DNA from 2 places in the Rhizobium sp. NLR22b genome. Region 1 is predicted to be linked to the other one. Evidence: riboswitches for the same ligand, from Rfam matches in the RefSeq annotation. Region 1 holds a riboswitch; the other holds the start of a gene.
The links. A riboswitch is a leader RNA that binds a small molecule or an ion and turns the genes downstream of it on or off. The one in region 1 is predicted to bind S-adenosylmethionine.

Region 1 (4,976 bases):
CTTGCCGATATTGTCGCTGCCGCCGTGCAGATGTGTGACGCCGTTTTCATTCGGCTCGAGCTGATAGTCCTTGCCGTCGAGCGTAAAGGCGCCGCCGCCGACACGGTTGGCGCAGCGGCCGGGCGTCGCGCCGAAATAGGCCGAGTAGAGAGGATAGCTGTCGAAATCCTCGAAGCCGAGTTGCAGCGGCGCCTCATGACCCTCAAGGCGCAGATCCTGGATGACCGCACCCCAGGTGATGATCTTGGCCGTTAGGCCGCCGCCCCTGATGACGACGCGATAGACGGTCTCGCCCGCCTTCGTCTGCCCAAAAACTTCCCGCTCCAACTTATCCGACATGATCGACTGTCCGTTCCTTTGCGCGTCCGATAAAAACGCGCGGCGCTATAGGGTTCCGGACCGGAACCTGCCCGCATTTGTTCCAAACCGCAACCAGGCAGGTCAGAAAGAAATTCCATTAAAGATCCATGCCGATCTCTTCGACGTCATAGGGCGTCGTCTGGTAAATCTCGTTGATCCAGTTGCCGAACAAGAGGTGCGCGTGGCTGCGCCAGCGGTTCTGAGGCGCAAGTGCCGGATCATTATGCGGGAAGTAATTGTGCGGCATCTTGATCGGCACGCCGGCATCCACATCGCGGAAATACTCGTCCGAAAGTGAGGTGGAATCATATTCGACATGATTGAACATGTAGAGCCGCCGGCCCCTTTTCTCATGCACGAGGCAGACGCCCATCTCGCTCGATTCCATCAGAATTTCCAGGCTTTCGCATTTCTCGATGTCGGCGCGGCGCACCTCGGTCCAGCGCGACACCGGCACCTCGAAGTTGTCGGAAAAGCCGTTCAGATAGATGGAGGAAGGCTTCAGGTTCCGGTGCCGGTAGACGCCGAAGGCCTTTTCCTTCAGCTCGTATTTCGGAACGCCGTGGAAGTGATAGATCGCCGCCATCGCGCCCCAGCAGACGTTCATCGTCGAATGGACGTTGGTCTCCGTCCAATTGAAGATCTCCTGCATTTCTGCCCAATAGGTAACGTCCTCATAGGGGAGGAGCTCGATCGGGGCTCCGGTGATGATGAAGCCGTCGAACTTGCGCTGCTTCACCTCTTCCCAGGTCTGGTAGAAGGCGAGCAGGTGATCTTCGGATGTGTTCTTTGCCTTGTGGCCGCCGATGCGGATGAGTGACAGCTCCACCTGCAGCGGCGAAGCGCCGACGAGACGGGCCATCTGCAGTTCGGTCTTGATCTTGTTCGGCATCAGGTTGAGCAGGCCGATCTGCAACGGTCTTATATCCTGACGGATCGCCATCGTCTCGGTCAGCACCCGCACGCCTTCCTGAACCAGGGTTTCGAAGGCGGGCAGCGTATCGGGGATCTTGATGGGCATTGCGGTCAACTCGATCAAAAATAAAAAACCGGCGGCGAAAAAATCGCTACCGGTCCGCACGCGGCCCTTTAGCGACTTTTTTAACGTGGCTGCAAGCCGGCCGGCCAAATCACCACGGAGTGCCTTAATTAGTCCCAGTTGAGCCGCGAATCAACTCCGAATGCATGCGGGAGTGGCCCGTCAAGAATCATCACACTTTAATGACTGATAGAATCTGTTGATAGACCGGTAACGCCACCATGTTAATAATGACAGTATGGGCGGTGTTGGAAAAGCGTGATGGCAGACAAGATCGAAGGGAGGCCAGGCATCCGGAAGCAGGATAGGGTAGGGTATGATTTCAGCCTGACATATCGCCTCGGTGTGATGTTCTCAGCATTCTGGAATTCGCAAGTTCGCGGCAAGGTGCTGTTTCTGGCGACCGTGCTGATCCTCGTCATCCTGGCGACGGCCTATGGCCAGGTTATTCTCAATGAGTGGAACGCCCCTTTCTACGATTCGCTCGAGCGCCGCGACCTCGGCGAATTCTTCCACCAGCTCGAAATCTTCGCGATGATCGCCGGCACGCTGCTGCTGCTCAACGTGTTGCAGGCTTGGCTGAACCAGATGACCGCGCTTTATATGCGCGAAGGCCTGTCACGCGATCTCGTCGACCAGTGGCTGAAGCGAAAGCGGGCGCTGCGGCTCGCCTCCAGCGGCCTGATCGGCGTCAATCCGGATCAGCGCCTGCACGAGGATTCCCGCAACCTTGCCGAAAGCACGACCGGGCTCGTCCTCGGCCTGCTGCAATCGACCATTCTTCTGGTGAGCTTCATCGGCGTGCTCTGGGAGCTTTCGAGCGGCTTCATCTTCCACATCAGCGGCCACAGCTTCTCCATACCGGGCTATATGGTCTGGGCGGCGATTTTCTATGCAGCTTCCGCCTCGGTGTTGAGCCAGGTCGTCGGCCGCAAGCTGGTCAAGCTCAATGCCGACCGGTTCTCGAAGGAGGCCGAGCTTCGTTTCACGCTGATGCATGCCAACGAGAACATGCCGGCGATCACCGTCGCCCGCGGCGAGGAGAACGAACGCCGGCGTATCAATACCGACATCAGTTCGGTACTTAGGGTCGTCAAGCGGCTCGCCATGGCCAATACCAATCTCACCTGGGTTTCGGCCGGCTACGGCTGGCTGGTGATCGTCATTCCGATCATCGTTGCCGCACCCGCCTATTTTTCCGGCGGCCTCACCCTCGGCCAGCTGATGATGTCGGTCGGCGCCTTCAACCAGGTCAATACGGCGTTGCGCTGGTATGTCGCCAATTTCGGCCCGATCGCCGAATGGCGTGCCACGCTGATGCGCGTCACCGACTTCCGCCAGGCGTTGCTCGACATGGACGAGGGCTTTGGCGTGAAGGGCAGCATTGCCTATGAAGACACCGCCGCCGACAGGCTGACGCTGAAGGATGTGGTGATCAATGCCAAGATCGGCGAAGACATCGAGGAATGCGGCGGTTTTCGCCTGCGAGAAACCGATATCGTGATCAAGGCCGGCGAAAAAATCATGATCAACGGCGATCATAGCGTCAACCGCAAGCTGCTGTTCCAGGCCTTGGCCGGGCTCTGGCCGTGCGGCAGCGGCACGATGGGTCTGCCGCCGATCGACGACATGCTGTTCGTTCCGCAAATCGCCTATATTCCGGGCGGCACGTTGCGCGAGGCGTTGGCCTTCCCCGAAAACGCCGATGCCTACGAGCAAGCTGCGGTCGAGGCGGCCCTTGAAAAGGCCGACCTGCACTCTCTGATCGCAAGGCTCGATACCCGCGCCCGCTGGGACAAGCTGCTCGACGGCGATGAACAGAAGGCGATCGGCTTCGCGCGCCTGCTGCTGGTGCGCCCGCGCTGGATCATCTTCGACGAAGTGCTCGAGGGCATGGAGCCGGAATGGCAGGTAACGATGTGCAGCGTGCTGACTTCGATGCCCGAAATCGGCATGATCTATATCGGCCGCTCTGAAACTTATCTGGAGGCGTTGCAGCCCCGGGTGCTGCATCTGCAGGCTCTGCCCTCGAGATCCGAAGAGCCGCAGCAGCAGGTCGCCCAGACCACCGGCGCCAGCGCCAGTGCCGGCGCAGCCGCCGTCCCCGCGCCGGCGCTTTAGGACGCCCCCTTATCGGCAGGACCCCTGCCTACAACGTGACGCAAGCGGCTGAGTGCGAGAGTCTCAGCCCTCCAGTTCTTCCCGCAGCATTTCGAGCTCCAGCCATTCCTCTTCCATCTTGGTCAGGCTGACTCGCAGCTTCTCCATCTCGCCTGCAAGGCGGTTGAAGGCAACGGGGTCGCGCGTGAAGAGATTGGGATCGGCCATGACAAGTTCGCGCTTGGCGATCTCGGCCTCGGCCTTGGCCATTTCCTTCGGCAGATTGTCCAGCGCGAATTTCTGCTTGAAGGAAAGCTTGCCCTTCGAGGCTGCGCCGGAAGCTGTTGTCTCCTGGGTCTTCGGTTTCTCCGCCGCTTTCTCGGCTTTCCTGCGCTCTTCGAGAGCGCCCTTGCGCTGCGCCAACATGTCCGTATAGCCGCCGGCATATTCGATCCATCGGCCGTCGGGCGCATCCGGCACGGCGGGCGCGATCGTCGAGGTTACGGTGCGGTCGAGAAAGTCACGATCGTGGCTGACGAGGATGACGGTGCCGGGAAAGCCGGCGACGATTTCCTGCAGAAGGTCGAGCGTCTCGATGTCGAGATCGTTGGTCGGTTCGTCAAGGATCAGGAGGTTTGCCGGGCGCGCCAGGATGCGCGCCAGCATCAGCCGGGCGCGCTCGCCGCCGGAGAGGCTCTTGATCGGTGTTCGCGCCTGCTCCGGCTGGAACAGGAATTCTTTCATGTAGCCGGTGACGTGGCGCTGCTCGCCATTGACGAGCAGGTTTTCGCCGCGCCCGTCGGTCAGGTAGTTTGCAAGCGTCTCCTCGGGCTTGAGGTCCTCGCGCTTCTGGTCGAGGGTGGCGATCTCCAGGTTGGTGCCCAGCTTCACCGTGCCGCCGTCCGGCGAAAGCTGGCCGGTCAGCATTTTCAGGAGCGTCGTCTTGCCGGCGCCGTTCGGCCCGACGAGACCGATGCAATCGCCGCGATGGACGCGGATCGAGAACGGTGTGACGATTGCCCGGTCGCCGAAGCTCTTGGTGATCTTCTCGGCCTCGATCACCAGCTTGCCGGATTCCTGCGCATCCGAAATCGCCGCCTGCACCGTGCCCTGCGGGCCCTTGTGGCCACGATATTGCGAGCGCATCGTCTGCAGCTCGCTGAGACGGCGCATATTGCGCTTGCGCCGGGCCGTGACGCCGTAGCGCAGCCAGTGCTCCTCGCGCTCGATTGCCTTGCCGAGCTTGTGCTGCTCGAGCTCCTCGGCCTCCAGCACCTGGTCGCGCCAGGCTTCGAAATGCGCAAAGCCCCTGTCGAGCCGGCGCGAGGCGCCGCGATCGAGCCAGACGGTTGCCGTCGAAACTTTTTCGAGGAACCGCCGGTCGTGCGAGATCAGCACCAGGGCGCTGCGCGTCTTTTGCAACTCGCCTTCCAGCCATTCGATGGTCGGCAGGTCGAGATGGTTGGTCGGCTCGTCG
Region 2 (4,976 bases), on a different contig from region 1:
CCACGACATACGCCGGCCCGGGGCTGGAGCCCATCCCGGGCAGCATCACCTATACCGGCCAGCCGCGCACCAAGCTCACCAAATCCCCGCCCGGATCGAGCTTCCCGCATGATTTCATCGACCAGTATGGCCAGCAGGTGGAGGAGACCTACATCATCCAGCCTGACCGAAGCCTGATCATCGCGCACCGGCGATACAAGCCGATCCGGTTTTTCCGGGACTAAGTTTCACAGCGCCACTGAGGGAAGTGGAGCGGGTGAAGGGAATCGAACCCTCGTATTCAGCTTGGGAAGCTGCTGCTCTACCATTGAGCTACACCCGCGATGCGCTGAGATTTCCAACAGATGGGGGCCGCTGTCAAGTCGCCGCCCGTCAGGCCGGCGTCAGATGCGGAAATGTTTGGAAAGCTTGAGGCCCTGGGCCTGGTAGTTGGAGCCGAGGCCGGAGCCGTAGAGGCTGGCCGGTTTTTCCTGCATGTGCTCGTAGACCAGGCGGCCAACGATCTGGCCGTCTTCGAGGATGAAGGGCACTTCGTGGCTGCGCACTTCGAGTACGGCGCGGCTGCCGCGCCCGCCTGCCGGCGCATGGCCGAAGCCCGGATCGAAGAAGCCGGCATAGTGGACACGGAATTCGCCGACCAGCGGATCGAAGGGAGTCATTTCGGCGGCATAATCCGGCGGCACATGCACGGCCTCACGCGAGACAAGGATATAGAATTCGTCGGGATCAAGGATCAGCTCGTTGCGGCCGCGGCTATAGAGCGGCTCCCAGAAATCGAAGATGTCGTGCTGATCCTTCTCGTCGACATCGACGACGGCGGTGTGGTGTTTGCCGCGATAGCCGATCAGGCCGTCCTTGTCGCCGGTGAGATCGATCGACAGCGCGATGCCGCCGCCCGACACGTTCGGCTGCTTGCTGGCAACCAGCGTCTCGCTTTCATGCAGCTTCAAAAGTTCCGGCTCGCCGAGCACGGACTGGCCGACGCGGAAGCGGATCTGCGACAGACGCGAGCCGCGGCGCACGACGATCGGGAAGGTGCGCGGGCTGATTTCGAGATAGAGCGGGCCGGAATAACCTGCCGGGATCTTGTCGAATTCCTGGGCGTAGTCGGTGATGACGCGGGTGAATATATCGAGCCTGCCGGTCGAGCTCTTCGGATTGGCCGAAGCCGACATGTCGGCCGGCAGCGCCAGGCTTTCCATCAGCGGCACGATATAGACGCAGCCGGTTTCGAGCACCGCACCCTGGGACAGGTCGATCACGTGCAGGCTCAGCCGATCGAGCTTGTCCGAGACCAGATGCGAGGGACCGGGCATGAAGGAGGCACGCACACGAAACGCCTTGCTTCCCAAGCGCAGGTCGAGACTTGCCGGCTGGATCTGATCGCGGTCGAGCTCCCGCTCGGAGTTCAGACGCCCCGTTTCGAACAGCGCCGCAATCGCGCGATCCGCCAGAATTCCAGTTTCGCGAGCCATCATGCCCCATCCATCATTTTGCCGCCGACAAAACCAAACTCGGGGAATTGACGCAAGCCGCCAACAGCAGTATTGCAGAATTATCCCGTGGTGATTTGGCCGGTCGGCTTGCAGCCACGTTAAACAAGTGGCTAAAAAGACCGGGTTGAAACCGGTCTGCTTTTGCGGCCGGTTTTTTTGTTATGTGAAGGTGATGGCATGAGCAAGACCTGGCGCCCGGCAACCCAACTCGTCCATGGCGGCACGCTGCGTTCGCAATATGGCGAAACGTCGGAAGCAATCTATCTCACCCAGGGTTTCGTCTATGACACGTCGGAAGCGGCCGAAGCCCGCTTCAAGGGCGAAACGGACGGCTTCATCTACGCCCGCTACGGCAGCCCGACGAACGACATGTTCGAAAAGCGCATGTGCGCATTGGAAGGCGCCGAAGATGCCCGCGCCACCGCCTCCGGCATGGCGGCCGTCACTGCCGCCGTCCTCTGCCAGGTCAAGGCAGGCGACCATATCGTCGCCGCCCGCGCCCTGTTCGGCTCCTGCCGCTGGGTCGTAGAAACGCTGGCGCCGAAATACGGCGTCGAGTGCACGCTGGTCGACGGCCGAGATCTCGCCAACTGGGAAAAGGCGATCCGCCCGAACACCAAGGTGTTCTTCCTGGAAAGCCCGACCAATCCGACGCTCGAAGTGGTCGATATTGCAGGCGTCGCCAGGCTCGCCAACCAGGTCGGCGCCAAGCTGATCGTCGACAACGTCTTTGCGACCCCGCTCTTCCAGAAGCCCTTGGAGCTCGGCGCCCATATCGTCGTCTATTCCGCCACCAAGCATATTGACGGCCAGGGCCGCTGTCTCGGCGGCGTGGTGCTCGCCGACAAGGCATGGATCGACGAGAACCTGCACGACTATTTCCGCCATACCGGCCCGGCCATGTCGCCGTTCAATGCCTGGACGCTCCTGAAGGGTATCGAGACGCTGCCGCTGCGCGTGCGCCAGCAGACCGAGAATGCGGCGAAGATCGCCGATTTCCTGGCCGAGCAAGGCAAGGTCGCCAAGGTGATCTATCCCGGCCGCAAGGATCATCCGCAGGCCGACATCATCGCCAAGCAGATGACCGGCGGCTCGACGCTCGTCTGCTTCGAGCTGAAGGGCGGCAAGGAGGCGGCCTTCGCATTGCAGAATGCGCTTGAGATCATCAAGATCTCCAACAATCTCGGCGACAGCAAAAGCCTGATCACCCATCCGGCAACGACCACGCACAAGAACCTGACGGAAGAGGCGCGCGCCGAACTCGGCATTTCTGCGGGTACGGTGCGGCTTTCGGCCGGCATCGAGGACACGGACGACCTGATCGAGGATTTCGCGCAGGCGCTTTCCAAGGTATCGGCTTGATCGACTGGAATAGCGGCCGGATTTCAATGTGGAGCCGGCCGCCGATCCGCGGGAACAAGTTCAGCCGCGCCGGCGTTGCGAAGTAAAATTAAGGCTGACGATTAGGCTTAATGATCGAAAACCATATGATCATCACTATTTGACCGCTGATCAACGTTCCGTTTCTTGACGGACCGGGCCTCTTATAAGATACGGGTAACATATCTTGACTATGGTGCAAGGCATGTATCGCGCCCTCACAAGAGATATCGAAGTCGTGGTCGAACCGTTCTATCTGGAGGAGCAATCCGATCCGGAGGACGACCGCTATGTCTGGGGTTACCGGATTGTCATCAGCAACAATTCCGGCGTCGCCGTTCGCCTCATCAACCGCTACTGGAACATCACCGATCAGAACGGACAGGTGGACGAAGTGACCGGCCCCGGCGTCGTCGGCGAGCAGCCGCGGCTCAGCCCCGGCGACACCTACGAATATTCCTCCGGCTGCCCGCTCGACACGCCCTCAGGCCTGATGTTCGGCCACTATCAAATGGAAACGGATGAAGGCGAGCTGTTCGACGTCGACATCCCCGCCTTCTCGCTTGACTCGCCGGGGCTGCTGCGCGTGCTGAATTGAGGGCAAGTTCCTCCCGCTCAAGAGATTGCCGAGACCCCGCCCCTCATTCGCCTGCCGGCACCTTCTCCCCGTAAACGGGGCGAAGGGACCATGCCGCGATCGATCTATCCCCACCGACCTCTCGCAGGGCACGTCCCCTCTCCCCGCGAGCGGGGAGAGGGGCAGCTCTCAATGCTAACTGAGCCTATTCCGCCGGCTGAAGCTCGGCTGCTTGGAAGCGGTAGGTGGTCGAGCAGAATTCGCAGGTGACGGATATCTCGCCGTTTTCCTGGCTGGCCTCGATCTCCTCGGCGGTGAAACCCTTCAGCACGTTGCCGATCTTTTCCCGCGAACAGCTGCAGCGGTCGAAGACGGCGCGGGGCTCGAAGACGCGCACGCCGCGCTCGTGGAACAGGCGGAACAAGAGGCGTTCGGTGCCGACCTGCGGATCGGTCAACTCGTCGGCATCGATGGTCTCGACCAGCGAGCGGGCTTCGGTCCAGGCGTCATCCTCGCCATGCGGACGGTCGCCGTTATCGCCGTCGCCGCCGTGGAGATCGGGCTGGCGCATGCGCTCCGGCGCCTCCGGCAGGAACTGGGCAACGAGGCCGCCTGCCCGCCAGCGGTGGCGCGGCTTGCCGGCATCGTCACGGTCGAAGAGTTCGGCCGCAGCCAGGCGCACCCGCGTCGGGATCTGCTCCGACTGGCGGAAATAGACGCCGGCGATCTCCTCGAGCGAGGTGCCGTCGAGCGCGACAATACCCTGATAGGGCTGGGCGAACTTGCCCTGATCGATGGTGAAGGCGAGCACGCCCTTGCCGAGCAGTTGCTCCGGCTCGGTCTCGCCTGAGGCAATCGCCTGGTCGAGCAGCGCCCGATCGAAACGGGCGTAGGCGCGCACGTTCTCCGGCGTCGAGAAATCGGCGACGAGCAGATCGACCGGGCCGTCGCCCTTGGTCTGCACGGTGAACTTGCCGTCGAACTTCAGCGAGGTGCCGAGCAGCACCGTCAGCACGACGACTTCGGCAAGCAGCCGGGCAACGGGCGCGGGATAATGATGGCGCTCGAGGATGGCATCGAGCATGGGGCCGAGCTGGACGGCGCGGCCGCGCACATCCAGACCCTCCACCTGAAAGGGGACGACATGATCATCGCCGGCGAAATCGAACTGGCCGAGGGCGGCTGCAGCTTCTGCCATGGCTTTACTCCTAGTTTCGGGAGCGGCGGCCAAAGTGTCCGGCGCTCGCGCAGTCGGGCCGCAAGCTTATGACTCGCAACATCCGATTATGGTTCAGATCGCGCCCAGGCACCAAGCAAGAATCGATTTCTGCGCATGAAGACGGTTTTCCGCTTCATCGAAGACCACGGATTGCGGGCCGTCGATCACCTCGTCCGTCACTTCCTCACCGCGATGCGCGGGCAGGCAATGCATGAACAATGCATCGCTGCCGGCCTTGGCCATCAAGGCCGCATTGACCTGATAAGGCTGGAAGACGTTGTGACCCCGGGCCCGATGTTCCTGA

Region 2: it holds a riboswitch for S-adenosylmethionine, as region 1 does, so the genes downstream of both, HJC00_RS02365 (O-succinylhomoserine sulfhydrylase) here and metA (homoserine O-succinyltransferase) in region 1, are expected to answer to the same signal.

What each region holds. Positions count from the first base shown of each region.
Region 1 is NZ_JABDWM010000004.1:189,267-194,242, reverse strand. It holds gene HJC00_RS08960 (aldose epimerase family protein) at 1-339, opposite strand, end outside; gene metA (homoserine O-succinyltransferase) at 458-1,381, opposite strand; SAM riboswitch at 1,430-1,507, opposite strand; gene HJC00_RS08950 (ABC transporter ATP-binding protein/permease) at 1,661-3,520, shown strand; gene HJC00_RS08945 (ABC-F family ATP-binding cassette domain-containing protein) at 3,584-4,976, opposite strand, start outside.
Region 2 is NZ_JABDWM010000001.1:499,066-504,041, forward strand. It holds gene HJC00_RS02350 (hypothetical protein) at 1-224, shown strand, start outside; tRNA gene HJC00_RS02355 (tRNA-Gly) at 249-322, opposite strand; gene HJC00_RS02360 (2'-deoxycytidine 5'-triphosphate deaminase) at 384-1,478, opposite strand; SAM riboswitch at 1,553-1,631, shown strand; gene HJC00_RS02365 (O-succinylhomoserine sulfhydrylase) at 1,674-2,858, shown strand; gene apaG (Co2+/Mg2+ efflux protein ApaG) at 3,082-3,474, shown strand; gene HJC00_RS02375 (Hsp33 family molecular chaperone) at 3,659-4,651, opposite strand; gene argF (ornithine carbamoyltransferase) at 4,745-4,976, opposite strand, start outside.